DNA from 3 places in the Caldalkalibacillus thermarum genome. Region 1 is predicted to be linked to each of the others. Evidence: riboswitches for the same ligand, from Rfam matches in the RefSeq annotation. Region 1 holds a riboswitch; each other region holds the start of a gene.
The links. A riboswitch is a leader RNA that binds a small molecule or an ion and turns the genes downstream of it on or off. The one in region 1 is predicted to bind S-adenosylmethionine.

Region 1 (10,060 bases):
CATGCCTCCGCAGCGGTAACAATAGAAACTGTGTTCAAAAAACAAAGGCGTAATCCCCAGTTCAGCGGGCGAAAAATGGTCAAAGATGCGCTGGGCATCATAGGTGCCGTAGTAGTTGCCCACCCCGGCATGATCCCGCCCGACAATAAAGTGCGTGCAACCGTAATTTTTGCGCACCAGGGCGTGGAAAATGGCTTCACGGGGCCCGGCATAGCGCATGGCAGCCGGAAAAACAGCCAAAAAGACCCGCTCCGGTGGATAATAATGTTTAAGAAGCACTTGATAACTTTCCATGCGCACATCGGCCGGAATGTCGTCCGCCTTCGTTTCACCCACCAGGGGATTGAGGAACAACCCGTCCACGATTTCCAGGGCACACTTTTGAATATACTCATGGGCGCGGTGTACCGGGTTGCGGGTTTGAAACCCCACCACTGTTCTCCAGCCCCGTTCTCTAAACTTAGCCCGCGTCTCGCTTGGATCCAGGTAAAACTCGGCAAAACGCTGCTTCGGCAGCCGCTTGACCAGCGTCACCGGCCCGCCCAGATAGACAGAGGGCCGCTCAAACAGCTTTTTCACACCCGGATGGGCTAAATCTGTGGTGCGGTAGACCTGTTGGGCCTCCACTGTTTTATCGGGACGGTACTTTTCCCGCACTTCGATGACGCCATACGCCGTTCCCTCATAGCTCAGTTTGACCATATCCCCTTCCTTAATGGTGCTGGCTGCTTCCTCACTGACCGGAAGGGTAATGGGGATGCTCCATACTTCACCGCTGGCCAGGCGCATATGCTGGACCACTTGCTCATAATCCTCCGCTCCCATAAACCCTTCCAAGGGACTGTAAGCGCCATTGGCAATCAACTCCAAGTCAGACAGCGCGATTTTGTCCACTTCCACCTGTTTGGTGATGGCAGACAGATCAAGATCCGGCTGATAACGGTTAATTAATGTTCCTCCGTGAGGCTGACTGAGACTCAACTTCCTCTCTCCTTTCCTGTTTTGGGTCAAACCGGATTACCCGCGGACAGTTGGCTGTGCTTACGGGCTGTGCAATCCGCATTCGATTTTATTGGCATGGGCCCAGCGGCCTGCTCTGGAATCACCCTCTCCCTTCACAGGCAGGGTGCAAGGTTCACAGCCGATGCTGGGATAATCTTGATCGTGCAGCGGATTATAGGGCAAGTTAAAGCTCCTGATGTACAGCCAAACTTCCTCCCATGTCCAGTGAATCAGCGGACAGACCTTAATAGATTGAAACTTATGATCCAGATTGACAAACTGGACATGGGCCCGGGTCGGCGACTGCTCCCGCCGCAAGCCGGACATCCATGCTGCCGCGCCCGTCAACGCCTTGTGCAAAGGGATGATCTTACGCAGCCGGCAGCATTGGTCAGGATGATGCACCCAGAGTTGATCCCCATACTGTTTGGCTTGCTCCTCCAGGGAAAGATCAGGCTGGATCAGCTCAATACGCAGCTGGGGATAGCGCTGTTTCACCTCTTCAATCAGGTCGTAAGTCTCCTTAAAATGAAGGTGGGTATCCAGGAAAATGACTTTGGCATCCGCCTTCACCTTGCTGATCATATCGATTAACACCATGCCTTCTGCCCCGAAGCTGCAGGCATAGATCAACTCTTTGCCCCATTGGTCGTAAGCCCACTTGATCACTTCCAGGGTATCTTTTTGCTCCAGCTGCCGGTTGATCCCGGCCAGCTCCTCCTCTGTCACGGTGGTATAGGAGAACGAAGCAGCCATGGTTAAACCTCCCCTCCTTGCTCATGGACCGATTTCTTTTCCTGCCGGATGGTTTTTAGCAAACTGAGTGTGCCAAAAGTGCTCACAAACACACTGATGACCACAATAATCACGTATGGATTGGGGTCCAGTATGAGATGAACCAAGGTGTAAGCAACCACCAGGGAGAGAATCGGCGACACCACCCACACCTTGATGATTTGCACAATCACATTTTTCTGCCACAAGCGCAAACCATTCTCTGCGGTACCCACGCCCACAATGGCCGAAGTGGTCGCCTGAGTGAGGGGAACAGGAATACCCAACAGAGAAGCAATGACCACCAATGTGCCGCCTGTCCCTGAGACAATGCTTCCTTGCAGCAAAGAAAGCGAAGTAATCCGTTTGCCGTTGGTCTCCAGCACCCTGCCGCCGAGCAAGACGGCGCCCAGTGCCACAAAGGCACCGCCCAGCCAGATGGCTTCAGTGGTGCCCAAAAGCCCTGCTCCTACCAGAGGGCCGATGGCATTGGCCACATTGTTCATTCCTGCTGAAAAAGCCTCCAGACAGCCGGTCAAAATGAGGAGCACAACCAGCCCTTTCCGCCACTTGCCTCCCTTCTTCAGCTCAGGATACCGCTTTTCAAGCCACAAAACTCCCTTTCCCAACCCATAGGCCACACTGAAGGCTGCCACCGGAATCAAAATCCAAAACGAGACAATGTAGAGCAGATTGGAGACATACAAGGCTTGAAAGGCAATCCCGATGCCAACGATCGATCCCACCGTAACTTCACTGGTAGACAGGGGGATCCCCAGTAAATTGGCGATAAACAGCGTGCTTGTCGCTCCCACCAAAATAATCAGCACAATCGGAACATCGAGGATATCAGTCGGTATAATCCCGCTGCCGATGGTTTTCACCACTTCCCCGCTGCCCAGGACTGCTCCCAAAAACACCGCTAATGCCACAAGCAGCAAAGCCACCAGCTTATTGCGGATGGCTCCGGCACCATAGACCGCACCCATGGTGGCAGCTGCTCCGCTGGCCCCAATGTTCATGGCAAAAAACAAGGCAATGCCAATGGCGAGAAAGGTTAAGAGCATGAATTTCACCTCTACCCTTTTTTCGTTTATCTCCCTTTCGTTAACGCAAGCTCTATTAACATAATTCCTATTAGTCAACTATGAATTATAGAATTTTGTTATTTTAAAATATCATATAGCATCCCCTCACTGTCTGTCAATTCCTAATTTCAAAAATGAAGTCAATAAAAAGTTAGAGCCGCGCTAATCAGGGGCGTCAGCCCAACACACTATCTGATAAATAGGGTATTAACCAAATTCCAATCGTGCTAAATTTTTTTCAAATTTTTCTCTTGCCAAATCATGCTTTTGGTAGTATAGTGTTATATAAATCCTGACAAAAATCGAATATGCCTGAAAGTTCTTTTTCTTATCAAGAGAGGTGGAGGGACTGGCCCTGTGAAGCCTCAGCAACCAGCCAGCACGCGCTGGCCAGGTGCTAATTCCAGCAAGTTGAGTCGGGCAGCCTGCCTGATTCAACTTGGGAGATAAGAAGAAGGACAAAACTGACGGACACCCGTTTAGTCTTGCCTTCTTCTTATCAGAAGAAGGTTTTTTTATTTCATAAAAAGTTGGTAAAGGTGGGGATGGGATAGATGAGCCAATGGAAAATAGAATCTCAACTCGCGCAAATCGGCAACCGCAGTGAGGAAGCCACGGGAACAGTTTCGGCACCTGTCTACTTCTCAACCGCGTACCGCCATGCCGGCATCGGCCAGTCCACCGGCTATGATTACTCCCGCACGGGCAACCCGACCCGGGCCATCCTGGAACAGGCCATTGCCGAACTGGAAGGGGGAGACCGGGGTTTTGCCACCAGTTCAGGCATGGCTGCCATCCAGACCATCTTATCCCTGTTTGAACAAGGGGATGAATTAATTGTTTCCCGCGATTTGTACGGGGGGACTTACCGCCTGTTTGAAGAGGGCTGGAAGCGCTGGGGATTAAACTTTCATTATGTTGACCCGCGATGTATAGAGGAAATCGAACAACGGATCACCCCGCGCACCAAGGCCATTTTTATCGAAACGCCGACCAATCCGCTCATGCAGGAGACAGATATCCGCGCGGTGAGCCAGGTGGCTAAAAAACACGGCCTGTTACTGATTGTGGACAACACGTTTTACACCCCGCTTTTGCAGCAGCCCCTCAAACAGGGGGCTGATATCGTCATCCACAGCGCCACCAAATACCTGGGGGGACACAATGATGTGCTGGCCGGGTTGATCGTGGCCAAGGGGGAAGCACTGTGTGAACGGCTGTTCTATTACCACAATGCGATTGGGGCCACACTCTCCCCCCTGGACTCCTGGTTGTTGATGCGGGGGATGAAAACCTTGGCCTTGCGCATGAAACAGCATGAGGCCAACGCCCGGCAAATTGCCGCCTATTTGGAACAACACGAGTGCGTCACCGATGTGCTCTATCCGGGGCGGGGGGGCATGCTCTCCTTCCGGATCTTACGTGAAGACTGGGTGGATCCCTTCCTCAAACAGCTTAGATTAATTACCTTTGCTGAAAGCCTGGGCGGAGTGGAAAGCTTTATCACCTATCCCGCTACCCAGACTCACGCCGATATACCTGAAGAGGTGCGCACGGCATACGGTGTGTGTAACCGCCTGTTACGTTTCTCCGTCGGCGTGGAACATGCAGACGATTTGATAGCCGACCTGGAGCAAGCCTTTGCCGCTGTCAAGTCCGGGCAGACGGCACATATTAGCTGAGGAGGTTAGCCGAGATGAGGGACGATTTTTGCTTTGAGACCCGCTTGTTGCACAACAAACATAAATGGGAGCCCGAGACCGGGGCCGTCAGCGTACCCATTTATCATGCTTCAACTTATCACCAGCCAGACATAGACCGCTTTGGCCCCTATGATTACAGCCGCTCCGGCAACCCGACCCGCGAAGCGCTGGAAGAGACCATTGCCGAACTGGAAGGGGGCATAAGGGGCTTTGCCTTTGCTTCAGGGATGTCCGCCATCTCCACCGCCTTTCTGCTCCTTTCTAAGGGAGACCATGTGCTCATGTGCGAAGATGTATACGGCGGAACGTACCGCATGGTGACCCAAGTGCTCAGCCGCTTTGGCATTGAATACACCTTTGTGGACATGACTGATTTGGATCAGGTGGCCTCCAACATTAAAAGCAACACTAAAGTGCTGTACGTGGAGACACCATCCAACCCCCTGTTGAAAATTACCAACATTCAGGGTGTTGCCAAACTGGCCAAAGCACACGGCTGCCTCACCTTTGTGGATAACACCCTGATGACCCCGGCCTTGCAACGGCCGCTGGAACTGGGAGCCGATGTGGTCATTCACAGCGCCACCAAATTTATTGCCGGCCACAGTGATGTGGTGGCCGGACTGGTGGTGGTGAAAGACCCTGAACTGGCTGACCAGCTGTCCTTTTTACAAAATGCCTTTGGGGCCGTGCTGGGCGTACAGGATGCCTGGCTGGTGTTAAGGGGCTTAAAAACCTTATCGGTCCGTCTGAAGCAGTCCACAGCTTCCGCTCTGGCCATGGCCAAATACTTGCAAAAGGTCCCCGAGGTGCTGGATGTCTATTATCCCGGACTTCCCCACCATCCCGGCTATGCTGTGCACATGCTGCAGGCTGAAGGAGCCGGAGCCGTGCTTTCCTTCCGCTTAAAGGACGAACAGGCGGTAAAAACCTTTGTCCGGCAGGTGGAGATCCCGGTCTTTGCCGTCAGCCTGGGCGCGGTGGAATCGATCCTGTCCTATCCGGCCAAAATGTCCCATGCCGCCATGCCCAAGGAAGCGCGCGAGCAACGGGGCATTACCGACGGCTTGTTGCGCCTGTCTGTCGGTTTGGAAGATGTGCACGATTTAATGGATGACTTCGAGCGGGCCTTTAAAGCCCTGCGCAAAGAAAGGGGCGTCACCGCCATTGGCACTGCTGGATGATTTGCAAGCGCGCGTGTTGATTGCCGACGGAGCCATGGGCACCTTGCTCTACTCCTACGGTGTCGGCCATTGCTATGAGGAATTGAATATTTCCCAGCCGGATCAGATTCAGGCCATCCATCAGGCTTATCTGGATGCCGGCGCCCAGGTGATTCAAACCAACACCTATGCGGCCAATTATGCGAAGCTGTCCCGTTATGGTCTGGAAGACATGGTCAAAGAGATTAATGTGCACGCCGTCCGGCTGGCCAAAACGGCGGCTGCAGGCCGCGCCTACGTGCTGGGCACCATAGGGGGCATCCGGGGGGCCGGGCGCAAAGCCACTCCATTGGAAGAAATCAAACGCAGTTTCCGGGAGCAGCTTTTTTGGCTGCTGCAGGAAGAGCCAGACGGTTTGATCCTGGAAACCTACTATGATTTGGAAGAGTTAAGCACTGTCATACAGATTGCCAGAAAAGAAACCCCCTTGCCCATCATCGCCCAGGTTTCCCTGCACGAAGCGGGTGTGCTGCAAGGGGGCATCCCCTTGAGTGAAGCCCTCAACCAGCTGGAAGAGCTGGGAGCGGACGTCATCGGGGTCAACTGCCGCCTGGGCCCCCACCATATGTTACGCTCCCTGGAGCAGGTGCCCCTTCCCCGGCGGGCCTATTTATCCGCCTATCCCAATGCCAGTCTGCTCAATTATGTTGACGGCCGCTTGATCTACCAATCAGAGCCGGACTATTTTGCCCAGCAAGCACGGGCCATCGTGGAACAAGGCGTGAGGTTGATCGGCGGCTGCTGCGGCACGACACCAGCGCACATTCAAGCCATGGCCGGAGCGCTGAAGGATATTAAGCCAGTGACTGAAAAGGAGGTTCAACCGCAGCTGGTCCAGATCGAGGAGATCTCACTCCCTCCAGGTTCGCCAGGCCGCAAGGAGCAGCTGCAGGACGTGGTGGCCAAACGCAAATCGGTCATTGTGGAACTGGATCCGCCCAAGCATCTGGATACCGGCCGGTTTATGGAAGGGGCCAGCGCATTAAAACAGGCGGGGATCGATGCGTTAACCATGGCGGATAACTCCCTGGCCACCCCGCGCATCAGCAACATGGCCATGGCCGCTCTCATCCAGCAGCAACTGGGGGTGCGCCCCTTGGTTCACGTCACTTGCCGGGACCGCAACCTGATCGGCTTACAATCCCATTTGCTGGGCCTGTACTGTCTGGGCATCGACCATGTGCTGGCAGTAACCGGTGATCCAACCAAAATAGGCGACTTTCCGGGGGCCACCTCGGTGTACGACCTGTCCTCCATTGAGCTGATCCAGTTGATCAAGCAAATGAACGAGGGGTTGTCCTTTTCCGGCAAACCGCTCAAACGCAAAACCTCATTCTCTGTGGCGGCCGCTTTTAATCCCAACGTCCGGCATCTGGAGCGTGCGGTGGCCCGGCTGGAGAAAAAAATAGAAGCCGGGGCGGATTATTTTATCAGCCAGCCGGTCTATGATCATGGCCACTTGCATGAGATCTATGAAGCGACCAAACATTTGCCTGTGCCCATTTATATTGGGATTATGCCTTTGACCAGCTCACGCAACGCCGAGTTTCTTCACCACGAAGTGCCCGGTATCAAGCTGACCGATGAGATTCGCCAGCGCATGGCTGCGGTGGCCCATGATCCCCGCCTTTCCCAGCAGGAGGGCCTGGCTATCGCCAAAGCTTTAATTGATACGGCCTACAAGCTGTTTAACGGGATATATCTCATCACCCCCTTTATGCGCTATGAGATCTCTGTGGAACTGGTCAATTACATTCATGCCAAACAACAAACCGGAAAGGAAAGGGAGCTCTCTCATGGCAGACACATTGTTTGAACAGCAGTTAAAACAGAAAATCCTGATCATTGACGGGGCCATGGGCACCATGTTGCAGCAGGCCGGTCTTACCGCCGAGGACTTTGGGGGCGAAGAGTTTGAAGGATGCAACGAATATTTAAACTTGACAGCCCCCCATATCGTGGAGCAGATTCACCGCGCTTATCTGGAAGCAGGGGCGGACATTATTGAGACCAACACCTTTGGCGGCACGGCCCTCGTCTTAAATGAATACAACCTGGGTCACCTGGCTTTGGAGATCAACCGCACGGCAGCGGAGATCGCCCGCAAGGTGGCAGACGAGTATTCCACTCCCGGCTGGCCGCGCTTTGTGGCTGGCTCCATGGGCCCGACCACCAAAAGCTTGTCCGTCACCGGCGGCACCACCTTTGAAGAGCTGGTGGCCCATTACAGAGAGCAAGCCACCGGATTGCTGCTGGGCGGTGTGGATCTGCTGCTGTTGGAAACCAGCCAGGATATGCGCAACGTGAAAGCGGGCTACATTGGCATCTGCCAAGCTTTTGAAAAAGCAGGCCGCAAGGTGCCCCTTTTGGTCTCCGGCACCATCGAACCGATGGGCACCACACTGGCCGGCCAAAACATTGAAGCCTTTTACCTGTCCCTGGAGCACATGCAGCCCGCTGCTGTCGGTCTCAACTGTGCCACAGGGCCTGAATTTATGACCGACCACTTGCGCTCTTTATCCCAGCTGGCCACCACCGCTGTGTTCTGCTATCCCAATGCCGGCCTTCCCGACGAAGAAGGAAACTATCATGAGTCGCCGGAATCCTTAGCCCAAAAGCTGGCCGCTTTTGCGGAAAAAGGCTGGCTGAACATGACCGGGGGGTGCTGCGGCACCACGCCGGAGCACATCAAAGCGATCGCCGAGGCTGTTAAACCCTATGCCCCCCGGCAAATCCCGGAGGATCATCCCCATGCGGTTTCAGGCATTGAACCGCTCATCTACGATACGAGCATGCGGCCGCTTTTGGTCGGCGAGCGGACCAACGTGATCGGTTCCCGTAAATTTAAGCGGCTCATTGCCGAAGGAAAATATGAAGAAGCGGCGGAGATTGCCCGGGCCCAGGTCAAGGGCGGCGCCCATGTGATTGACATTTGCCTGGCCGACCCGGACCGGGATGAGCTGGCCGATATGGAACAGTTTCTCAAACACGTGATCAATAAAGTGAAAGTGCCCTTAATGATCGACTCCACCGACGAAAAAGTGATTGAAAAAGCACTCACTTATTGCCAGGGAAAAGCGATCATCAACTCGATCAACCTGGAGGACGGGGAGGAACGGTTTAAAAAGGTGGTGCCCCTGATCAAACGCTTTGGGGCGGCTGTGGTGGTGGGCACCATCGACGAACAGGGCATGGCGGTCAAAGCGGAAGATAAGCTGCGCATTGCCCGGCGCTCCTATGATCTTTTGGTCAACAAATATGGCCTTAACCCTAAAGACATTATTTTTGACCCGCTGGTCTTTCCCGTAGGAACGGGAGACAAACAATATATTGGTTCAGCCAAGGCCACCATTGACGGCTTACGGATGATCAAAGAGGCTTTCCCGGAATGCCCGGCCATTTTGGGGATCAGCAACGTCTCCTTCGGCCTGCCTCCCGTCGGGCGGGAAGTGCTTAACGCCGTTTTCCTGTACCACTGCACCCAGGCAGGGCTGGACTATGCCATTGTGAACACCGAAAAATTAGAGCGTTTCGCCTCCATCCCGGAAGAAGAAGTGAAACTGGCCGAAACCCTCATCTTCGAGATGAGTGATGAAGCTTTGGCCAAATTTACCGCTCACTTCCGGGGCATGAGAGCCAAAGAAAAAAAACAAACATCCCAGATGAGCCTGGAAGAACGGCTGGCCAATTACGTGGTGGAGGGCACCAAAGAGGGGCTGTATGCCGATCTGGATCAGGCCCTGGCCAAATATCCCAATCCGCTGGACATTATTAATGGCCCGCTGATGGAAGGCATGGCCGAAGTGGGCCGCCTGTTCAATGACAATCAGCTCATTGTGGCCGAAGTGCTCCAAAGCGCAGAAGTGATGAAAGCGGCCGTCGCCTATTTGGAACCCCATATGGAAAAAACATCAGACAGCGGCAAAGGCAAGGTGATTTTGGCTACGGTTAAAGGGGATGTCCATGACATTGGCAAAAATCTGGTGGATATTATTTTGAGCAACAACGGTTACAAAGTGATCGACTTAGGGATCAATGTGGCTCCCACCACCTTGATTGAAGTGGTCCGTCAAGAACAACCGGATATTATCGGCTTATCCGGCCTGTTGGTCAAGTCCGCCCAGCAAATGGTGCTTACCGCCCAGGACTTGAAAGCGGCCAACATTGCCGTGCCGATTCTGGTCGGCGGTGCCGCCTTAAGCCGGCAGTTTACCGACCATAAAATCGCGCCTGAATATGAAGGACTGGTCTTGTACGCTAAAGATGCCAT
Region 2 (10,060 bases), on a different contig from region 1:
CGTTATGGGGCCCAAAAATCAATGTTAATCACCGTTTTTGGCGGTTTCGCCATGCTGGCTGGCTTTTCACTTCTGTACGTGATGGCCGGAACGTTCAGCATTCGTGAACTGATCGCTCAGGCAGATGTAATTGCTGGACATGCCCTCTTTCTGCCTGCCATGCTGCTCGTCTTGTTGGGCGCGTTTACCAAATCTGCTCAATTTCCCTTTCATATCTGGCTTCCCGATGCCATGGAAGCCCCTACGCCTGTCAGTGCTTATTTGCATTCGGCCACCATGGTCAAAGCAGGGATTTACCTGGTTGCTCGCCTGACGCCTGTTTTTGCCGGAGGAGCAGAATGGTTCTGGATCGTGTCTGGATTTGGTTTGTTCACCTTAATCTGGGGCTCTTATTCTGCCATTAAGCAAACGGATCTAAAATCGATCCTGGCTTTCTCCACGGTCAGCCAGTTGGGCCTGATCATGTGTTTGCTGGGCATTGGCTCCAGTGCTGTTCACTTTGGCTATGGCTCACCGGAGTCTGAACTGTATTTAATTGCCACCCTGACCGCTGTTTTTCATCTCATCAACCATGCCACCTTTAAGGGCTGTTTGTTCATGGTGGTCGGCATTGTGGATCACGAAACAGGCACACGTGATATTCGCAAGCTGGGCGGTTTGATGACTTTCATGCCGGTCACTTTCACCTTAGCGGTTGTCGGCTCTTTATCTATGGCTGGCCTGCCCCCCTTTAACGGCTTTCTGAGTAAAGAGATGTTTTTTACAGCTGTGCTCCGAGCTGCCCAATTAGACATTTTCAACATGGAAACATGGGGACTGCTTTTTCCTGTCATTGCATGGGTGGCCAGTGTGTTTACCTTTATCTACAGCATGATCTTGCTCTTTAAAACATTTACCGGGAAATATCAGCCGGAAAAACTGGATAAAAAACCTCACGAAGCACCGGTCGGCATGCTGGTCAGTCCGGTCATTCTGGGTTCGTTGGTTATTATTTTGGGCTTCTTCCCGAACGTTTTGTCCCACACCTTACTCAAACCCGCCATGGTTTCCATTTTACCCATGCTGCTGGAAACCATTGACCACTTTGGTGTCCATATTTATATGTGGCACGGCTTTAATGCGGAACTGATGATGACCATCGGTGTGGTTGCTGCGGGAACAGTGCTGTACCGTGTCATGTTTAAGGGGGAGTCAATCTACGAGCGTCTGCGGCAAACCGATCCCCTCAATCATATATATGACAGTGCTCTAGTGGGCCTCATAAAGGGCTCGATCGCAATTACCCGAGTACAAATGACGGGCTTGTTGCGAGATTATTTTGCCTATATGTCTGTCTTCATGATTTTGCTTTTGGGTTATGCCACTTACCGTTACCAAGCTTTGGCGATTGATATGGAATCTGTGGCACCTATTTCAACTTACGTGTGGATCCTGGCCATTGTCTTTATTTTATCCACCTTAAGTGTACCTTTTATCAACCATCGCCTGACGGCCATTATCGCTGTTGGTGTCATTGGCTTCTTATTGGCATTACTCTTTGTTGTGTTCCGTGCCCCTGACTTGGCACTCACCCAATTGTTGGTGGAGACAGTGATGGTGGTCTTGTTCTTGCTCTGTTTCTATCATTTGCCAGAGCTGCGTAAAGAATCATTCAAGCCGATCTTCAAATGGACCAATGTGATCATTTCAGTTGCGGTGGGTGCTATCGTTACGCTGATTGCCTTTGGTTCACTGGCAGCGGGTCACCATCTTAACTTCGAGCCGATTTCAACTTATTTCATTGAAAATTCTTATACCCTGGCGGGCGGAAAAAATATGGTCAACGTGATTTTGGTTGACTTCCGGGGGCTTGATACCGTCCTGGAAGTGCTTGTTTTGGCCATAGCTGCCTTGGGTGTGGTTACCATGGTTAAACTGCGCATGACGGGGAGGGAAGATGTATGAGAGTAAACAATGTCATGCTCTATACCATTACTCGTGTTGTAGTCTTTATCATTCTTTCCTTCTCCATCTATCTCTTCTTTGCTGGACATCACAATCCAGGCGGAGGATTTATCGGCGGACTGATGACGGCCGCCGCGCTGTTATTGTTATATCTCAGTTTTGACTTGAAGACCATCAAACAGATAATCCCGTTTAACTACACCTGGATGATCGCCATCGGTTTATTGTTGTCACTGGGAACGGGTGTGGCCAGCATGCTGCTTGGTTATCCCTTCCTCACCCAGTTTTTTGACTACTTTGACCTTCCTTTCCTGGGAGAGACGGAGCTGGCTACAGCTGTGCTGTTTGACGTGGGTATCTACTTAACCGTTGTAGGCATTACGTTGTTGTCTATTCTGACCATCGGGGAGGATCGATAGGCATGGAACTTCTAATGTCCGTTTTGGTCGGTGTCCTGTTTATGGTTGGCACTTATTTGATCTTAACCAAAAGTATCCTGAGGGTTGTGTTGGGGCTTATCCTCATGTCCCATGGCGCACACTTGCTTTTATTAACCATGGCCAGACTAAAGACAGGTGCCCCTCCCCTTTTGGGAGAAGATGCGTTAAGTTATACTGATCCATTGCCCCAAGCCTTGATCTTGACAGCGATTGTAATCAGTTTCGGCGTGACTGCATTTTTGCTGGTTTTGGCCTACCGGACATATAAGGAACATCAAACCGACAATTTAGACCAGTTAAGGGGATCTGCCGATGAATAACTTAGTCATTGTACCCATCCTTTTGCCGTTTATCATTGGTGTGGTGCTGATTTTCTTTAGCAAACACCGCACAGTTCAGCATGTGATCAGCGCCGTCGCGGTAACAATGTTGCTGGCTGTGTCCATCTATCTGGCCTATGTTGTTTATCATGAAGGCATTCAAACATTGGAGCTGGGCAACTGGCCTGCTCCCTTTGGTATCGTGCTTGTGGCCGATTTATTTGCCGCGATGATGGTGATCTTGTGTGCTATTGTTGGCTTTGTCTGTTTGTTCTTTGCCTTTAAAACCATTCACCCTGACCGCGAAAAGTTTTACTTCTATCCCTTCTACTTTTTCTTGTTAACAGGGGTCAACGGTGCCTTTTTAACAGGAGATCTTTTTAACCTGTTCGTTTTCTTTGAGGTGATGCTGATTGCCTCCTATATCCTGATTGTGTTCGGCGGCACCAAATATCAGCTGCGGGAATCGTTTAAATATGTGGCCATCAATATTTTCTCATCCATTCTGTTTATCGTTGGCATCGCTTACCTGTACGGAGTGACAGGTACGCTGAACATGGCCCATATTGCCGAGCGGGTCGCCGAAGCAGACCAACAGGGAATTCTTAATGTGATTGCCATTGTCTTGCTTTTGGTCTTTGCCATTAAGGGCGCACTCTTTCCCCTTTATTTCTGGCTGCCCCGCTCCTATTTCGGTCCACCAGCGGCCATTGCTGCCTTGTTCGGCGGATTGTTAACAAAAGTAGGAATCTATGCGATCATTCGCACGTTTACGCTCATCTTTACCCATGACCCGGCCTTTACCCACAATATTATTCTGGCTTTGGCCGGTGCCACTATGTTCTTTGGTGTGTTAGGGGCGGTCAGCCAATTTGATTTTAAGCGCATTTTATCCTATCACATCATCAGCCAGGTAGGCTATATGGTGATGGGCTTGGGTATTTATACCCCCTTGGCCTTAGCTGGTGCCATTTACTATATTGCCCACCATATCATTGTTAAAGCAGCATTATTCTTGTTTGCCGGAGCGACACAAAAAGTGACGGGCACCACCGATTTGCATAAAATGGGGGGACTGCTCAAAACCCATCCCTGGCTGGGGTGGCTGTTTTTAGTCGCGGCCCTTTCCCTAGCAGGCATTCCGCCATTGAGTGGGTTCTTCAGCAAATTTGCCTTAATTTTAGCGGGTCTGGAAGAAGGCCGCTGGTTTATCGTCTTTGTCAGCTTAGTCGTCGGCTTGCTCACCTTGTTCTCCATGATGAAAATATTTATGTATGCCTTTTGGCGTGAACAAAAACATTCTGAGGAGCAGGCACGGACCAGAGTGAGCGGTTTGCTGTGGCCCATTGCCCCGCTGATTGTACTCACGATCGGACTTGGTTTAGGGGCCGAGCCCATTTTCCGCTTCTCCTTGGAAGTCGCTGAGCAGATTTTAGATCCAACAGTTTATATCCGGGCTGTGCTTGGACAGTAGCTGTTTCACTTCAGCGCGGCGGCGCTGAAGCCTCTCATTTTCAAAATAAGGGGTAGGTTGTTATGGCCTTTCAGATTGTGATTAACATTGGCATCGCCATATTATGGATGTTTTTGCAGAATGAGTTCACTTTTGTGCAATTTACGTTAGGTTATGTCTTGGGGATTGTTCTCTTGTTTGTGTTACGCCGCTTTTTAGGAACCCGCTTTTATATGGAGCGTGTCGTGGCCCTGGTGAAGTTAATCGCTTTGTTTATATACGAGTTGATCCTGGCTAACATCGATATGCTCAAAATCGTGCTGAGTCCAAGGCTCAACATTACACCTGGTATTGTGGCGGTCCCCACTAGCTTGAAGACGGATTGGGAAAAGACGACTTTAGCCGCTTTGATCTCTCTGACACCCGGAACCTTATCGATGGCTTTCTCCGAGGAGGGAGACATCATCTATGTCCACTTTATTCACATGAAAGACAAAGAAGAAGCGGTCAAAAACATTAAAGAGGGCTTTGAACGGGCCATTCTGGAGGTGACCCGCTGATGCTATCAGCCGTGTTATGGCTGGTCTTGATCATGATGTCAGTTTCTATCCTCATTTGTTTCCTGCGCGTCCTGAAAGGACCTACCACCGCTGACAGAGTGGTGGCATTGGATACCATTGGCATTAACCTAATCGGTTTTGTGGGACTTTTGATCATGGTTCAAAACACCTTGGCCTATGTCGAAGTGGCCCTGGTGATCGGTATATTAGCCTTTATCGGAACCATCGCTTTAGCTAAATTTATCGAAAGGGGGACTGTCCTTGATCTTGATCGAGATCGTCATTAGTATATTCCTCTTCATCGGCGGATTTTTTTGCTTATTAGGATCCGTAGGACTGATGCGCTTTCCAGATGTCTATGGCCGCTTGCATGCCGCTACCAAAAGCGCAACCCTCGGGGTGATCTGTATCATGCTCAGCGCTTTCCTTTACTTTTGGTGGCAACACGGGATCTTCAGCGGAAAAATTTTATTAGCAATTCTGTTTGTGTTTTTGACAGCGCCCGTGGCCGCACTGATGATTTCCCGTTCTGCTTACCGCGTGGGTGTCCCCCTCTGGGAAAAAACGGTTCAGGATGATTTAAAAACACTGTATCCCCCGAAGAAAGAGCAGTCAGAAGAAAAACAGTGATTGCGAACCATTGACAATCAAGTGCGAATATCTTAAGATAATTTTCAAGACTTAAAAGCATTGCCAAGTCTTATACCCCCTTTCAACTGAATAGCGTGACGTCACCACTCTTATCAAGAGAGGCGGAGGGACTGGCCCGATGAAGCCCGGCAACCGCCAGCTCAGGCTGGAAAGGTGCCAATTCCTGCGAAGATGGTTCCATCTTCGAGAGATAAGAGGAAGGATGCTAATGGGCATATTCTCCCCCTTCCTCGCGGAAGGGGGTTTTTCATTTAAGATTGTTGTGGCGTGTGAGCAGACAGGTTCCTTGATTGAAAGAAAAAAATTGCAGACGAAAGGAGAATGGCCGATGCTGCGAATCGGATTGTTGGGCTTGGGTACGGTGGGAAGCGGTGTTTATGAAGCCATTACCACCGGCAAAGAAAGGCTAAAACGGCTGCTAGGTGAGGAGGTAGAAGTGGTCAGCATTCTCATCAAGGACAGCCGTAAGGAACGTCCAAATGTCCCCCAGGAGCTGCTGGTGACCGACTTTGAGTCATTTATCGCCCGGAAACCCGATGTGGTCTTTGAAGCTATTGTGGGGGTCGATCCCGCTTACTTTTATGTCTCCTATCTTTTGGAGCATCACATTCCTGTCATCTCAGCCAACAAAGAATTGATCGCCAAGCGGGGACAGCGATTGCATCAAATAGCCAGCCAAGCGGGCACCTGGCTGAGCTATGAAGCCAGTGTGGCCGGCGGTATTCCCATTTTGGCAGCTTTAAAAAATTCTTTAAAGTTTAATCATATTTCAGAACTTCAAGGCATCTTAAACGGAACCACTAACTATATTTTGACCAAAATGAGTCAGGAGGGAAAATCTTTCAGCGATGTTTTGCATGAGGCACAAGCATTAGGTTATGCTGAAGCAGATCCCACAAGCGATGTGGAAGGATGGGATGCCTTATATAAGCTGCAAATTTTAGCTTACCTGATAACCGGGAGCTGGGAGTACAGCTCCAGCTTTACCTGCCGTGGGATCAGCGAGGTCCAAGCTTGGCACTTGAAGGCAGCCCAAAAGTTCGGCCTGACGCTCAAGCTGACTGCCTCCCTGTTCAGGACGGCCACAGGAGTGGAAGGGCGCGTTGAGCCTGTCTTCTTGCCTGCTGGCCATCCTTTGGCCCAAGTGAATGGAGTGACCAATGCTGTCATGGTCACAGGTGATACGGTCGGCCAGTTGGTCTTTCAAGGCCCTGGGGCAGGCAAACATCCAACTGCGAGTGCCATGATTGAAGACTTTGTCTTCGGCCATCAGCAGTTTAAAACCGGTTGTTTTCCAGCCCATCCCGGGCGATTTGCATCCTCTGAAGTCCCTGCGCCAGCCCTTGACTCAAATGGGACAGAGCAAAAAAATGGAGCGGAAAAGCATCAACCCTCCCGTCATCACAGAGAAGATTACGTTATTGCTTTTTGGCAACAAACAAAGGGGCAGCGTGAAGTTGAGCGGTTGGTCCAAAACAGTCAAGGAGAATGGCTGTACTGTGAGCAGACAGAGCAATTTGGCACAGGACTGTTAAGAATGACCGATGCCCGCTGGCGGGAAGAACTCATCTGCTGTCCGGAAGTTACCCTTTACCCGGTTCTCATTAATGGAGATGAGTGGCAAACCACCGCTCTGGAAAGCATACAGACAGATGTGGAGAGCCCTGCTTATACCTAACCCTTACAACTGCTGTCTCTCCTGTTTATATCACCTAACGGGCCCAACATGCTTTCTGCTGTGGCCGCACTGCCAGCGGTACCCTGATCAAATCCTTATCCTGCATCAGTTGCCAGTTCTTGTGCGGCCGCTGTAGCCAGAAAATCTTTTTTTGTCTTTTTTCTTTCGTGCTACATAGCTGACATGAAAGTGGCAAATACTAACGCTGACTGAACCTTTCTAGAAAGCGAGGAGACTTAAATGAAGTTCCTTTATCGAGGAATGCTGGTATGTACATTGTTGACGTTATTGCTGACAGGGGGGTGCAGGCCAGCCGATGAACCGCCTCCAGAAGAGGATATAGTCGAAGATGAAACGGTACCTGATGAGGCTGAACCGGACACAGAAACCCCTGAGGAAGAAGCCGCTCCAGAGGGAGCAGATGCCCAAATGATTGCTGAAGGGGAAGCTGTCGTACAGCAAAGCTGTGTCTCTTGTCATGGTGAAAACTTGGAAGGCGGAATGGGGCCCAGTTTACATGGCATAACCGAAAAGTATACCCGTGAAGAGCTGTATGACATCCTGGTGAATGGCATCGGCAGCATGCCCGCTGGAACGGCCCGCGGTCACGAGGAAGAGGTCATTGCTTACCTCATGACGTTAGACTAACATGCACACATGTGAGAGTGGACAGGAGGGGATGGCAATCCTCTCTTTTCTTTAGACCACACAAACAACTTTTTGTATATTTTTTAGCTGTTGACTGACCCGTCAGTCAGAACGTATACTTGTTAGAGAATCATGTAAACTGTGGAGAGGAGTAGGGGTACGGGATGAGAAAGTGGTATCTGCTGCTGATATTCGTCATCCTGCTCTTAAGCGGATGCAATGGGACCAATGTACAAACGGAAGAGGCAGAGGTCTACCCGGTTGAGTTCTATACTGTCAGTAAGCAAAGCGTAGAACAGACCATCTCATTTACAGGTACGGTGATGGCCAGGGAACACCTGCCCATTTTTCCCGTTGTGACAGGAGAAGTCAAAAAAGTGCATGTCCAAAACGGTGACCAAGTGGAAGCGGGTCAACTATTAGTAGAATTGGAAGCAACAGAGATTCACAACAGTATTGAACAAGCGGAGGCAGCGCTTCAGGCAGCCCAGGCCCAGCTGGAAAGTGCCAAAGCGATGCGGCAGCAAGCGATCCGCCAAGCTGAACTGCAGCTGGAACAAGCTAAGCAGGCATACCAGGCCGTCCAGTCTGCTGAAGCGCCCGAAATCCGTCTGGATGAAGACAATGAACAACTCAGAGAAGTGCTAGATCCTCTTGTGCAAATGAATCAGGCTCAACGGGAAAGGGAATTGCAACAGGCAGAAATGAGCGTCCGAGCCGCTCAACTTGCCTTGGAACAGGCTCAAGGAACAGAATCAGTACAGGCAGCAGAAGCAGCCGTCCAACAGGCGGAAGTTGGCTTAAGAATAGCCCAGCAACAAAAAAAGCATACGCGTCTCACAGCTCCTATTGCAGGCCAGGTTGCTGAGCTGGCCGTGCAGGAGGGCCAATTTGTCTCTCCCCAGCTGCCACTGCTGAGCATTGTTGATCTGTCCCGGCCCTATGTGCACGCCACTGTCAGTGAAGATCAATTGCAGTGGATTGAAGTGGGCCAAGAGGTGCAGATTGTCTTAAACGCCTTGAACAGCGTCACCTCCGGGCAAATCAGTTACATCAGCCCTCTTCCCGCCCAGCAATCCCGTTCCTATCCCGTGGAAATATCCTGGGCAGAGGCCCCTGACGGGGTTGTGCCGGGGATGCTGGCCCGGGTGACAGCAGATTTAACTTCTGCCGAGGCGCAACTCATGGTACCCGTTGACGCCGTCGTCTACGACCAGGACCGTCATGTCGTTTTTGTGATCACGGATGGCGTGGCCAGGGCCCGGCCGGTCACAGTTGGTGAAGAGTTGGGAGAATGGCTGGTGATCGAAGACGGGCTTGACGAGGGTGAACAGATTGTTGTCAGCGGCCAATATAGTCTGGTAGATGGTGCTAAAGTGGACATACGTAAGGAGCGTCATGTAGATGAAATTAACTGATCTGTCAGTACATCGCCCTGTCGGTGTTGTCATCATTGTGATCGCTGTCATGATTCTGGGTGCCATCTCCTTGACCAATTTGTCTATAGATCTGTTGCCAGACATTAATTTGCCAGTTGCTGTAGTGATGACCTCCTATTCGGGTGCGGCACCTCAAGAGGTGGAAACGTTGGTGACCCGCCCGCTTGAAGGAGGGCTAAGCACGCTTGAAGGGCTGGAACGGATTCAATCACTGTCGGTCCAGAACCAATCCTTAATCATTCTGGTCTACGATTTTGGCACCAATATGGATCAAGCCATGCTGGAAATTCGGGACCGTCTGGATCTGATACGCCAGGCATTGCCTGACGGAGCTGATGATCCTGCGCTGTTCCGCTTTGATCCCAATGCCTTCCCCATCATCCAACTCAGCTTGTCTGGCAGTGTCAGCGAAGCACAGCTGACCAGTCTGGCTGAGGAAAGAGTAATTCCCCGCCTGGAACGGTTACCGGGTGTGGCGCAGGTCAGTCTGATCGGCCAAACACCACGGGAGATCCACGTTGAAGTCGATCCCCACCGTCTGGCTGCCTATCAATTAAACCTTTTGCATATTGTCCAGTTGTTGGGAACTGAAAATGTAAGCACATCAGCTGGCACGCTGCCCCGCGGACAAATGGAAATGTCCTTGCGGGTCATCGGGGAATTGCAGGACAGTGAAGATGTGCGCGGTCTGCTCATCCCATTGCCCACAGGAGAAGTGATCCGGCTGGAGGATGTGGCTGAGGTCAAAGATACCACCGCTCCAACCCAGTCATATGCCTTTGTCAATGGACAACCCACACTCAGCCTTAATATCACCAAGCAATCAGACGCCAACACTGTCGCCGTCGCCCGGGCTGTCGAGCGTGAACTGGAGAAACTGGCAGCTGAATTGCCTTCATTTATCGAGATTAACACCATCTTGGACAC
Region 3 (10,060 bases), on a different contig from region 1:
ATGCCCATTAATTTCCTGATTTAAAATGGGAAATTGGGCTCTGATCTCTTGGATGTTCATTATTTAACTTTCCTTTCTATTACTTCAATTAACCGTTTTTTCATACCTTCTAACGGTATTTTTTCCACAACCGGGTTTAGGAATCCAAGGATGATCAGCCGCTCTGCTTCCGTTTGGGGAATTCCACGGGACATGAGGTAATACAATTGCATTTTGTCCACTTGTCCCACAGAAGCGGCGTGCCCGGCTGTGACATCGTCTTCATCAATCAACAGGATCGGATTGGCATCCCCCCGGGCTTTGTCGCTTAACATCAGCACCCGTTCCGTTTGCTCCCCGTTCGCTTTGGCAGCGCCTTTTTCAATCTTGCTGATGCCGTTGAAGATGGCCCGGGCTGCATCTTTCATCACTGCATGGCCTAGGATCTGCCCGTCGCTGGATCTTCCGTAGTGGATCATCTTTTGCACGAAGTTTTGAGATTGCTCGCCGCGGCCGATGACTACAGATTTGCTGTCACCGGTCGATCCATCCCCTTTCAGGATAGTCAGGTTATCTGAAACGGTGTTGCCGTCATGCATTTGCCCCAGTGCCCAATCAATATGTCCGTCCCGGTCAACCGTTGCCCGGCGGTAAACATAGTTGGTGACATCTTTGCCCAGATTGTCGACGGCAGCAAAAGTCACCTTGGCTCCGGGACCAACGAACACTTCAGCAACATAATTGTTAACAGCCTTGCCCTGTTCGGCACCGATCATATTTTCCACGTAAGTCACTTTACTGTTATCCTCAGCAACGATCAAAATGTGCGGGATCATCCCCACATGGCCATTTTCTTGCCAGAAGACACTTTGCAACGGCACGTTGACTTCAACATTTTTGGGAACGTAAAGAAAAATCCCGCTGTTAATCAATGCCGTATGAATGGCGGTCAGTTTATGTTCATCGATTTCAACCAGTTTGGCCAGGTAGCGCTGGATGAGGTCCCCGTGCTGCTTGACTGCGGTTTGAAGATCAGTGAAGATCACACCCTTATTTTTCAAATCCTCACTGAGGGCTTGAAATACGGGTCTACCGTTTTTATGAATTACCACATTCCCTGCGCCCTGCTCATCCCCAATGACCCGTTTCACCTCATGGGGCAGCTCTTCCACGCTGCTGATGGGAGATTCTTCCACATGATGGGTGAAGTTCAGCAGATTCCAGTCGGTAATGTTAGTTTTTTCAGGTTTGGGCAGTTCCAGCTTATCGCTCAGTTCAAAACCGCGCAGGCGCAGGTTCAGCAGCCATTCCGGTTCACCCTGTTGCCTGGAGTAACCGGTAATATAGTCCCGCGTCAGACTCGTTTTTGTCTCTACCGTCATTCTGTACCCTCCTTAATAGCCCCTTATGCGTGTTGACCCACTGTCTCATCTTTGATGCCCAGTTCTTCCTTGATCCAGTCGTAACCTTTTTCTTCAAGCTCCAGGGCCAGTTCAGGTCCACCTGATTTCACAATGCGGCCTTGCATCATCACATGGACAAAATCGGGCTTAATGTAGTTGAGCAGACGCTGATAGTGGGTAATGATCAGGAAACCGCGCTCCTCGCTTCTCATGCTGTTAACCCCGTTGGCCACCACTTTCAAAGCGTCAATGTCCAATCCAGAGTCAATTTCATCCAGGATGCAGATGCGAGGCTCAAGCATCATCATTTGCAAAATTTCGTTGCGTTTTTTCTCCCCGCCTGAAAAACCTTCGTTGAGATAACGATGAGCAAAAGATTCATCTATGTCCAGCACTTTCATTTTTTCTTCCAGCTGACGGATAAACTTCATCAGGGAGATTTCGTTTCCTTCGCCACGCTTGGCATTAATAGCTGAGCGGAGAAAATCAGCTGTGGTCACACCGCTGATTTCACTTGGATATTGCATGGCCAAGAACAAGCCGGCACGGGCTCTTTCATCCACATCCATCTCCAACACATTTTGACCATCCAGTTCCACAGAACCCCCAGTCACTTCATAATGGGGATGGCCCATAATGGCAGACGCCAAGGTGCTCTTTCCTGTTCCGTTAGGCCCCATGATGGCATGAATTTCGCCACCCTTCACTTCCAAAGAGAAGCCTTTTAAAATTTCATTTCCTTCCACAGCCACTCTCAGGTTTTCTATTTTTAAATGTGGTGCTGACATAGCGAATACCCTCCTATGTTTAATTATCAAATTTTCCTTATCCCCGTCAGATGCCTGGGTTTTCAGCTGGGTTTTCAATTGATTATCAACTTCAATATTACATCTTACAGTATATCATATGTTATAATCAAGAAAAGGGACAAGTAGTGAACCGAATCTTACTAAATTAAAATGATTATCATTTAGTATTAGTTTTATTTTAACATAAAGCGTCTTGCTCGCAAACCATTTTTCTAAATGTAAACGGTTTCGTTTGTCCGATACCCTGCTGGTGGCAGAGTAGCGCCTCTAAAGATCTATCCCGTTAGAAAATTAATGAGGGGACTCCTATCGAGTCCCCACTTACCTGGCTCATTATTTTCTCTTTCTCATCATGTCATACGGCCGGACAGGCTGGTCCACTTTCATTTTCACCGTCATCATCGGGTGCGGGGCGCGGTCCAATGGTTCATCCTCTTCATCCCACATGGCCGTCACTTTCTGTTTAAAGCGCACAAAGTTGGGGCCAAAAAACTCCACTTCATCGCCTACGCCAAAATTGTTGCGCTGTTGCAGCGTGGCAATCTGAGTATCCGGATTATAATCCAGCACCAGGGCGGCAAAGTCATACTTGGGAATCTTCTCCGGCTTACCGAACAATTGGTCCTTTTCTGTCGGAGTACCAAAATAGAAGGCAGTCGTGAGCGAACGTTGCGCCGCTTTCCAGATCTCATCCACCCATTCTTCTTTCAGACGGAAGTTCTCCGGATCCTCACAGTACTCGTCGATGATCTGGCGGTACACATTGCACACCGTAGCAATATAGTGGATACTTTTCATCCGGCCTTCAATCTTCAAGCTGTCCACCCCGGCATCAATGAGGAGAGGCACATGTTCGACCATGCTCAAGTCTTTGGAACTCATGGTGAACGGATCGCCATCCACACTGATCCGCTTCTCGCCATACAATTCATAAGGCCAGCGGCAAGACTGGGCGCACCCTCCCCGGTTGGCGTCCCGGGCTGTCATATGATTGGACAAGACGCAGCGGCCGGAATAGGAGATGCACATCGCCCCATGAATAAAGGCTTCAATTTCAATATCCACGTTGCGTTTGATCTCTTTGATCTCTTCCAGCGACACCTCCCGGGCCAGAACCACACGGGGAATCCCTTCCTGGGCCCAGAATTGGACCGCTTTCCAGTTGGTAATGGAAGCTTGCGTACTGATATGCATCTCCAAATCTGGAGCTGCGTCACGCCCCAGTTCAATCAGAGCCGGATCAGCGACAATACAGGCGTCCACGCCGATCTCCTGCAACTTTTTAAAATAGTCTCTAACGCCAGCCAAATCTTCATTATGGGCAATAATGTTGGCTGCCACATACACTTTAGCCCCGTAGCGGGAAGCAAAATCCACACCTTTGGCCATGTCTTCAAAGGTGAAATTACCGGCTTTGGCTCTGAGCCCGTACTGCTGGCCGCCAATATAGACGGCATCAGCCCCGTATCTCACAGCAAACTGCAACTTTTCCAAATTCCCGGCTGGAGCCAATAGTTCAGGCTTCTTCAAGGGGGCTTTGGCCTGCCCGTTGACGCGTGGGTCCACTTCCGTTTTGATCGCCATACGATCCACTCCTTTCTTGCTTTGGAAGACGTAGTGCCCTTTCCTGTTTTAATAGATTTGTTCTTTAAAGTAAAAGCCTGTGCCTAAACGCCGCTCGGGAGGCTGAATGCGTTTGATCTCGTCCAGCCAGCCGCCTACCTCGGCTTGAAAAGCATCGGCATCCTGCAGATACAGATCAATCGCCTGACGGTAAATGCGGGTGACTTGCTCCAGGTATTCCGTCGTCTTATACATCCCTTCTATTTTGAGACTGTCAATCTGACCGTCAATAAAGGCGGGCAGATGCTCCAACATACAAATATCCTCATTGCTCATGATGTGGGTACCATTGATGTCTTCAAACACGGGATAGTGGGTTTCTTCTTCTTTCTTCTCCTTTAGATACAAGTTCGCTTCTGGGGAAGTGGAAACATGTTCTTCACCAATATGGTTCAAATAGTTTTGCACCAGTTTGCGCGCTGAATGGAAGATGCAAGTCATGCCGTGGATCTGGGCCTGTATCTCAATATCGACCCGCCTTTTAGTCTCCAGTACGTTTTCCAACGATAATTCCCGGGCCACGATAGCTCTGGACGCCCCTTTTTTGGCCCAGTAGCGGACAGTTTCATAATTGGTGGAAGTGGTTTCTGTATTCCAGTGCAGGGGCAATTTTGAACCGATCTCCCACACGGTCATCAAGACAGCCGGATCCCCAAACACAATAGCATCCACGCCGGCTTGTTCCAAACTCTGAAGATAATCTGGCAATGTTTTTAGACGGTCATTATGAAACAAGGCATTGACAGCCACATACACCTTTGCTTGCCGGTCATGGGCCAGCCGCACGGCCTCCTCAATTTGAGGCAGTTCAAAATCCCCTGCTACTCGCAAGCCATAGTATTGGTGGCCAATGTAAATCGCATCGGCACCGGCATCAATCAGCCTTTCCGCTTCAGCGACACTTTTGGCCGTTACCAGCAATTCAGGTTTGTTCATCATACAGCTTCACCTCTAATGTACACATTATACTATATTAAATAGAAAAAAGGTAAGGATCCCAAGACGATCACTTTAGTTAATTTTGGTTAGAGCGCCATAAGAAAACGGCAGCGGAACATGCTGCCGTTTATTTAGTCTCGTTCACTTTTTTCAACTGTTCATCCCGGCTAGATGTCCTTAGAAGGCCGGCAAGACATTGCCCTCATAGCGCTCCTCAATAAATTGACGCACTTCTTCGGAGTTGAGGGCTTCAGCCAGTTTTTGAATCAATGGATCATTTTCCCTTTCTTTAACTGTGGCCAATACATTGACATACGGGTTATCTTCCGGGCTTTCCAAGATTAAAGCATCCTGAGCCGGGGTCAGCCCCACTTGCAAGGCGTAGTTGGTATTAATAATGGCCAGATCTGCATCTTCATAGGCTTGGGCCACTGTGGCGGCTTCCATGCCGACAAATTCAAAATTGTGCGGATTCTCCACAATATCCCGAACGGTGCCATAGAAGCCCACATCATCTGCCAGTTTAATCAAGCCATGGGATTCCAGGAGCTTGAGCACCCGCCCCACTTCGGAGACAGCATCAGGATGGAGAATTTTGGCTCCTTCAGGTAATTCTTCAATGCTGTCATAGTGAGCAGAATAACCGCCCATTGGTTCAATATGCACGCCAGTGACAACCACCAGATCATAGCCATGCTGTTCATTTTGGCTCTCCAGATAAGGAATATGCTGGAAGAAGTTAGCATCCAAGTCTCCTTCAGCCAAAAATTGGTTCGGTAACACATAATCGCTAAACACTTCAACTTGCAACTCAATGCCTTCTTCAGCCAACAGCGGCTTGACCACTTCATTCAGGATTTCAGCATGAGGCACCTGGGTTGCGCCAACAACCAGTTTACCCCCTTCAACTGTACCCTCTTCCTGTCCCTCTTCCTGAGTGGTCTCTTCCTGTGTCTCCTCAGGTGCAGCCTCATCATTTTGTTCCCCTGCCTGACCGCAGGCAGCCAAACCCAAGGCCAGAACAAATACTAAAGAGAGTAAAACTAGTTTTCTCATCTTTTTACACCCCTTTTGAACCGTTTTAATGTATGGTGATGTATGATCAACCTTATCGTTTGTCAATGGCTTTAACGATAAGGTCGCCCACCATTTGAAACAACTGCACAATGATAATGATGGCAACCGTCGCGATCAAGGTAACATCCTGATAATTCATCTGAAAGCCCATGCGGTAAGCATAATAACCTAAGCCGCCGGCACCGACCACCCCGGCCATTGCCGTATAGCCGATCAAGGCAATACCGGTGACAGTCAAACCGGACACCAGGGCCGGTTTGGCTTCCGGAAGCAGCACTTTAAAAATGATCTGCCTGTTGCTGGCTCCCATTGCCTGTGCCGCTTCCACCACCCCTTTGGGGATTTCCCGGAAAGCAATTTCTACTAAACGCGCATAAAACGGTGCTGCGCCTACTATGAGCGCCGGAATGGCAGCGCTCATGCCGTAACCTACCCCGAATATCAAGCGCACATAGGGGATCAGTAAAATAATCAGGATGATAAAAGGAATAGAGCGAAAAATGTTGACAATAGTCCCTGTCACACTATAAAACAATCGGTTTTCCCAAGGATTGCCCCGGGCTGTCATATACAACAAAACCCCCAGAGGAATACCCAAGAGAGCGGTAAAAAACAGGGAGACAACCGTCATATACAGTGTTTCGTAGGTGGCCGCCCACAACTCTTCCAGATAAACGTTGGGGAAGAGCGCCTCCCAGATTTCCATCATGATGCTAGCACCTCCACTCCCACCCCAAGAGACTTAAGGTGGCCGATAGCCCGTTTAATTTCAGCCTCTTCTCCGGTGACCTGAATAAGCAGGGTACCATAGGAGGATTCTTTTAAGCGGCTGATTTTACCCTGTAAAATATTAACTTCGATGTCAAACTGGCGGATCAATTGGCTGATCACCGGTTTGCCAGCCACCTCGCCCATAAACCGGCACTCCACAACCCAGCCCTGATCCACTTGCCAGTCTGCTGCACCAGACAAAATCTCATCCGATTTTGTCACCTGCTGGACAAACCGCTTAGTGATCTCCTGCTGGGGCTGGTGGAAGATGTCTGTCACATCCCCTACTTCAACGACCCGGCCCCCTTCCATCACCGCCACCCGGTCACAAATTTTGCGGATCACATGCATTTCATGGGTGATCAGCACGATGGTCAGACCTAAGCGGCGATTGATCTCTTTTAAGAGATCCAGAATGGAGTCCGTTGTCTTGGGATCCAAAGCGGATGTGGCTTCATCACACAGTAAAACGTGCGGGTCATTAGCCAACGCACGGGCAATGCCCACGCGCTGCTTTTGTCCGCCGCTCAGCTGAGACGGGTATTGATCTTCTTTGCCGTCCAATTCAACCAGCCTGATCAGCTCCTGGGCCCTCTGTTCCCTTTTGGCTTTAGGCACGCCTGCAATTTCCAAAGGAAACATGATATTCTCTTTTACAGTGCGGGACCAGAGCAGGTTAAAGTGTTGAAAAATCATGCCTATTTTTTGCCGTTTCTGGCGCAAGGCTTTAGTCGACAAGGCACTTAAATCTGTGCCATCCAGAATGACTTTACCCTCCGTCGGGGTTTCTAATAAATTAATCATGCGGATCAAGGTGCTCTTACCTGCCCCGCTATAGCCAATCACACCAAAAATCTCGCCTTTTTTAATGGACAGCGAAACGTGATCTACCGCTGTAATTTCTTGTTTATTTGACTTAAACCGCTTAACCACATTTTGTATGTCAATCATTGTTTCACCTGCTTTCCACCCTGGTAAAAGGGCAGAGGAATCAAATAAACAAAAAAATCCTTTCTGAGATGCAGAAAGGATGTCGCTGGTCACTTCATCCTCTCATCTCTCGAAGACTTTTACATCTTCGCAGGAATTGGCACCTTTCCAGACTCTGTCTGGCGGTTGCCGGGTTTCATCGGGCCAGTCCCTCCACCTCTCTGGATAAGAGCGATGTTTTGCTCCTTTTCTGTTTTGACCAGGGGTTGGAATCTCAGCAACAACTTCTGATAAAGTACTATATCACCGTCCACCACACTTGTAAATAGCAACAGCAAAAGATTATATTTTCATAATATTTTCAGAGCTGAGTAAAAATAAAAGAACCTCCTGTGCCGGAACGGGATTCCTTAACAGGAGGCTCTTGCGGTTTCAGTTTTTCCTTTGGTTGTCCCGGCCTCTCCAGCTTATTGTCTTGGCTTTCGGTATTAATATTGTTCCTGTCTGTGGTGTATCTGTCATTATTTTGATTCAGTGGCTTTCTCTCTATTAACCTGTCATCTGGCTTTTCTGACCTATGCAGTTTTACAGGAGATTTAACTGGCCGGGAGTCATTATTTTCTTGCACATGGGCAGGCTGTTTATTCTTTTTATTGGAAACATGAGCAGAAACAACCGGCCCCTGCCCCTGGAAGGACAGCGTATCCTCCTCTTCCGTCTCTTCTTGGCTGTCAGGGGCGTGTTGCTCAACGGCATGTTGCTCAGCATTGTTAGTATTAGTAGGCAAGGTTTCGGATTGAACGGAATGATTTTGACGCTTGTTGGGACCGTTATCATGAGAAGATGGTTGATCCGTATGTCTGTTTATTGCTTCGTTTGGGTCAAACGGGGATAATGGACGGGATAATACCGGATCAAGTCCTCCTAATTCCCTTGCCAACTCAGAAACAGAACGTTCCTTTATTTCCTCCAAGTCAAGATTTAGTCCCTGTTCCAAGGCATGCAGATAGATGAGATATTTACCAGGGGATACGCCAGCCTGCTTTGCTTCATGGAGAATCGTTTGATCCGTGTTAACCTGATGGAAAATAATGTAGTGATCAGGTTGTGATGATTGAGTACTGCTTTTATGATTGGCTGAAATTTCTACTGGCTCATCCTGTTCTCCACTGCTCATTGCTCTAAAACCTAAAAAAAAGTTTTCAGATTGAATCAATTGGGCCTCTGCTTCTTGCAAGGCCATGACAATATACGGATCATAATCCCGAATGTCCCGGTCTCCTACAGCTGAGGTGGTGACCAGCACATCGGTCACATCTTGTAAATAGCCTTGATCCTGAGCTGTGATCAACATATTGGCAATGACATTTTGGAGAGAACGATGTGACCAGTCATCCATATACTCAACCAGCCGCTGGCCATCTGCGTTAAGCCCTTTCAAGGACAGCACTTCCATGGACTTATTGACACTCATTTCCACGCTGGGATTCAGATCAAGATGCACATAAGCAACAGCCGTATGGTCTGGTCCCAGGACCATATAGGCCATTAACATAGCAACTAGAAGAAAACATGAGGCCACCAAAGCGATGGTTGGAATGTGGAAAAACCTCTTCTTTTGCACACCAACCTGTTGATAAACCGGCAAATCAATTTCATCTCCAATTTGAAGCTGATCATCCTTACACTTGCGCACAGCGTGGAAAGAGCCGTCCTTGGCCAGCACAATCGCTTCATTTTCTTTCACTTCAAGAACAATCCCTTTGGACACCCTTATCCCTCCTTTCTATGCTGGATTTGTTCAGGTTCAATATAAACCCGTAAAGATTCAAACTGGCCGATATAGATTAGAGCCATTGCTATAATATATTTTCGGTTGCGTTCGACGGTTTTTCGACTGCACTGCACAAATTTAAGCAATTGTTTTAATGGCAATTGTTTTTTCTCCATTAAATAGTCGGCCAGCTCGGGTTTGCTTGCCAGTGTTTTGGCAATTTGCTTGGCATTTTCTCTGGCATCAATATGTTTAGGACAACACTCAACCAGTTCAGAAAAGGTAATATCAAATTTTTTCAGTAACAGTTGGTATTCCTGGATTTCCTCCCTTCTCCTCTCTCTTTCCAATTCTTCATGATATTGGGAGATTGAGGCGTTAATTTGAGCCAAACTCTCTAGCTGTTCCTCATCATCTTTGGATTCTTGTTCAAGAAATATGTCCCGCGTCTGTCTCGTTTCTTTACGGATGTAATCTATCACCCGCCGGCGGATTACCATTTCTGCAAAAGATAAAAAATGACTCCCTTGATCCGCGTCATAAGTTTCGATCGCTTCATTAAATGCTTCCATGGCAATGCTGAACTCATCGCGGGAACGGTCAATATATTGCTTACACACCTTTGACGTAACCTTAATCATGAACGGTGTATATTGACTGATCAATTCATTGCGCATCTCAATGTTTACTTTCGCTTGCTTAACCAGTTCCTCAATCGATGACGTGTCGTGCTCAATAGATGACGTTTCTGTTTT

Region 2: it holds a riboswitch for S-adenosylmethionine, as region 1 does, so the genes downstream of both, IEW48_RS04520 (homoserine dehydrogenase) here and IEW48_RS08195 (methionine biosynthesis PLP-dependent protein) in region 1, are expected to answer to the same signal.
Region 3: it holds a riboswitch for S-adenosylmethionine, as region 1 does, so the genes downstream of both, IEW48_RS07000 (methionine ABC transporter ATP-binding protein) here and IEW48_RS08195 (methionine biosynthesis PLP-dependent protein) in region 1, are expected to answer to the same signal.

The regions. Positions count from the first base shown of each region.
Region 1 covers NZ_BMKZ01000016.1:36,946-47,005, reverse strand. The annotation lists gene sat (sulfate adenylyltransferase) at 1-981, opposite strand, end outside; gene IEW48_RS08205 (phosphoadenylyl-sulfate reductase) at 1,042-1,758, opposite strand; gene cysP (sulfate permease) at 1,761-2,843, opposite strand; SAM riboswitch class I at 3,190-3,317, shown strand; gene IEW48_RS08195 (methionine biosynthesis PLP-dependent protein) at 3,419-4,546, shown strand; gene metC (cystathionine beta-lyase) at 4,561-5,751, shown strand; gene IEW48_RS08185 (bifunctional homocysteine S-methyltransferase/methylenetetrahydrofolate reductase) at 5,735-7,606, shown strand; gene metH (methionine synthase) at 7,587-10,060, shown strand, end outside.
Region 2 covers NZ_BMKZ01000008.1:3,799-13,858, reverse strand. The annotation lists gene IEW48_RS04555 (Na+/H+ antiporter subunit A) at 1-1,944, shown strand, start outside; gene IEW48_RS04550 (Na(+)/H(+) antiporter subunit B) at 1,941-2,363, shown strand; gene IEW48_RS04545 (Na(+)/H(+) antiporter subunit C) at 2,366-2,704, shown strand; gene IEW48_RS04540 (Na+/H+ antiporter subunit D) at 2,697-4,178, shown strand; gene IEW48_RS04535 (Na+/H+ antiporter subunit E) at 4,241-4,717, shown strand; gene IEW48_RS04530 (Na(+)/H(+) antiporter subunit F1) at 4,717-5,004, shown strand; gene mnhG (monovalent cation/H(+) antiporter subunit G) at 4,979-5,347, shown strand; SAM riboswitch class I at 5,455-5,565, shown strand; gene IEW48_RS04520 (homoserine dehydrogenase) at 5,697-7,046, shown strand; gene IEW48_RS16975 (c-type cytochrome) at 7,287-7,694, shown strand; gene IEW48_RS04510 (efflux RND transporter periplasmic adaptor subunit) at 7,859-9,112, shown strand; gene IEW48_RS04505 (efflux RND transporter permease subunit) at 9,099-10,060, shown strand, end outside.
Region 3 covers NZ_BMKZ01000013.1:32,224-42,283, forward strand. The annotation lists gene IEW48_RS06965 (cysteine desulfurase) at 1-60, opposite strand, end outside; gene sufD (Fe-S cluster assembly protein SufD) at 60-1,361, opposite strand; gene sufC (Fe-S cluster assembly ATPase SufC) at 1,385-2,170, opposite strand; gene IEW48_RS06980 (peptidase U32 family protein) at 2,525-3,775, opposite strand; gene IEW48_RS06985 (peptidase U32 family protein) at 3,824-4,753, opposite strand; gene IEW48_RS06990 (MetQ/NlpA family ABC transporter substrate-binding protein) at 4,931-5,809, opposite strand; gene IEW48_RS06995 (methionine ABC transporter permease) at 5,862-6,539, opposite strand; gene IEW48_RS07000 (methionine ABC transporter ATP-binding protein) at 6,536-7,552, opposite strand; SAM riboswitch class I at 7,652-7,763, opposite strand; gene IEW48_RS07005 (anti-sigma factor domain-containing protein) at 7,893-9,302, opposite strand; gene sigI (RNA polymerase sigma-I factor) at 9,305-10,060, opposite strand, start outside.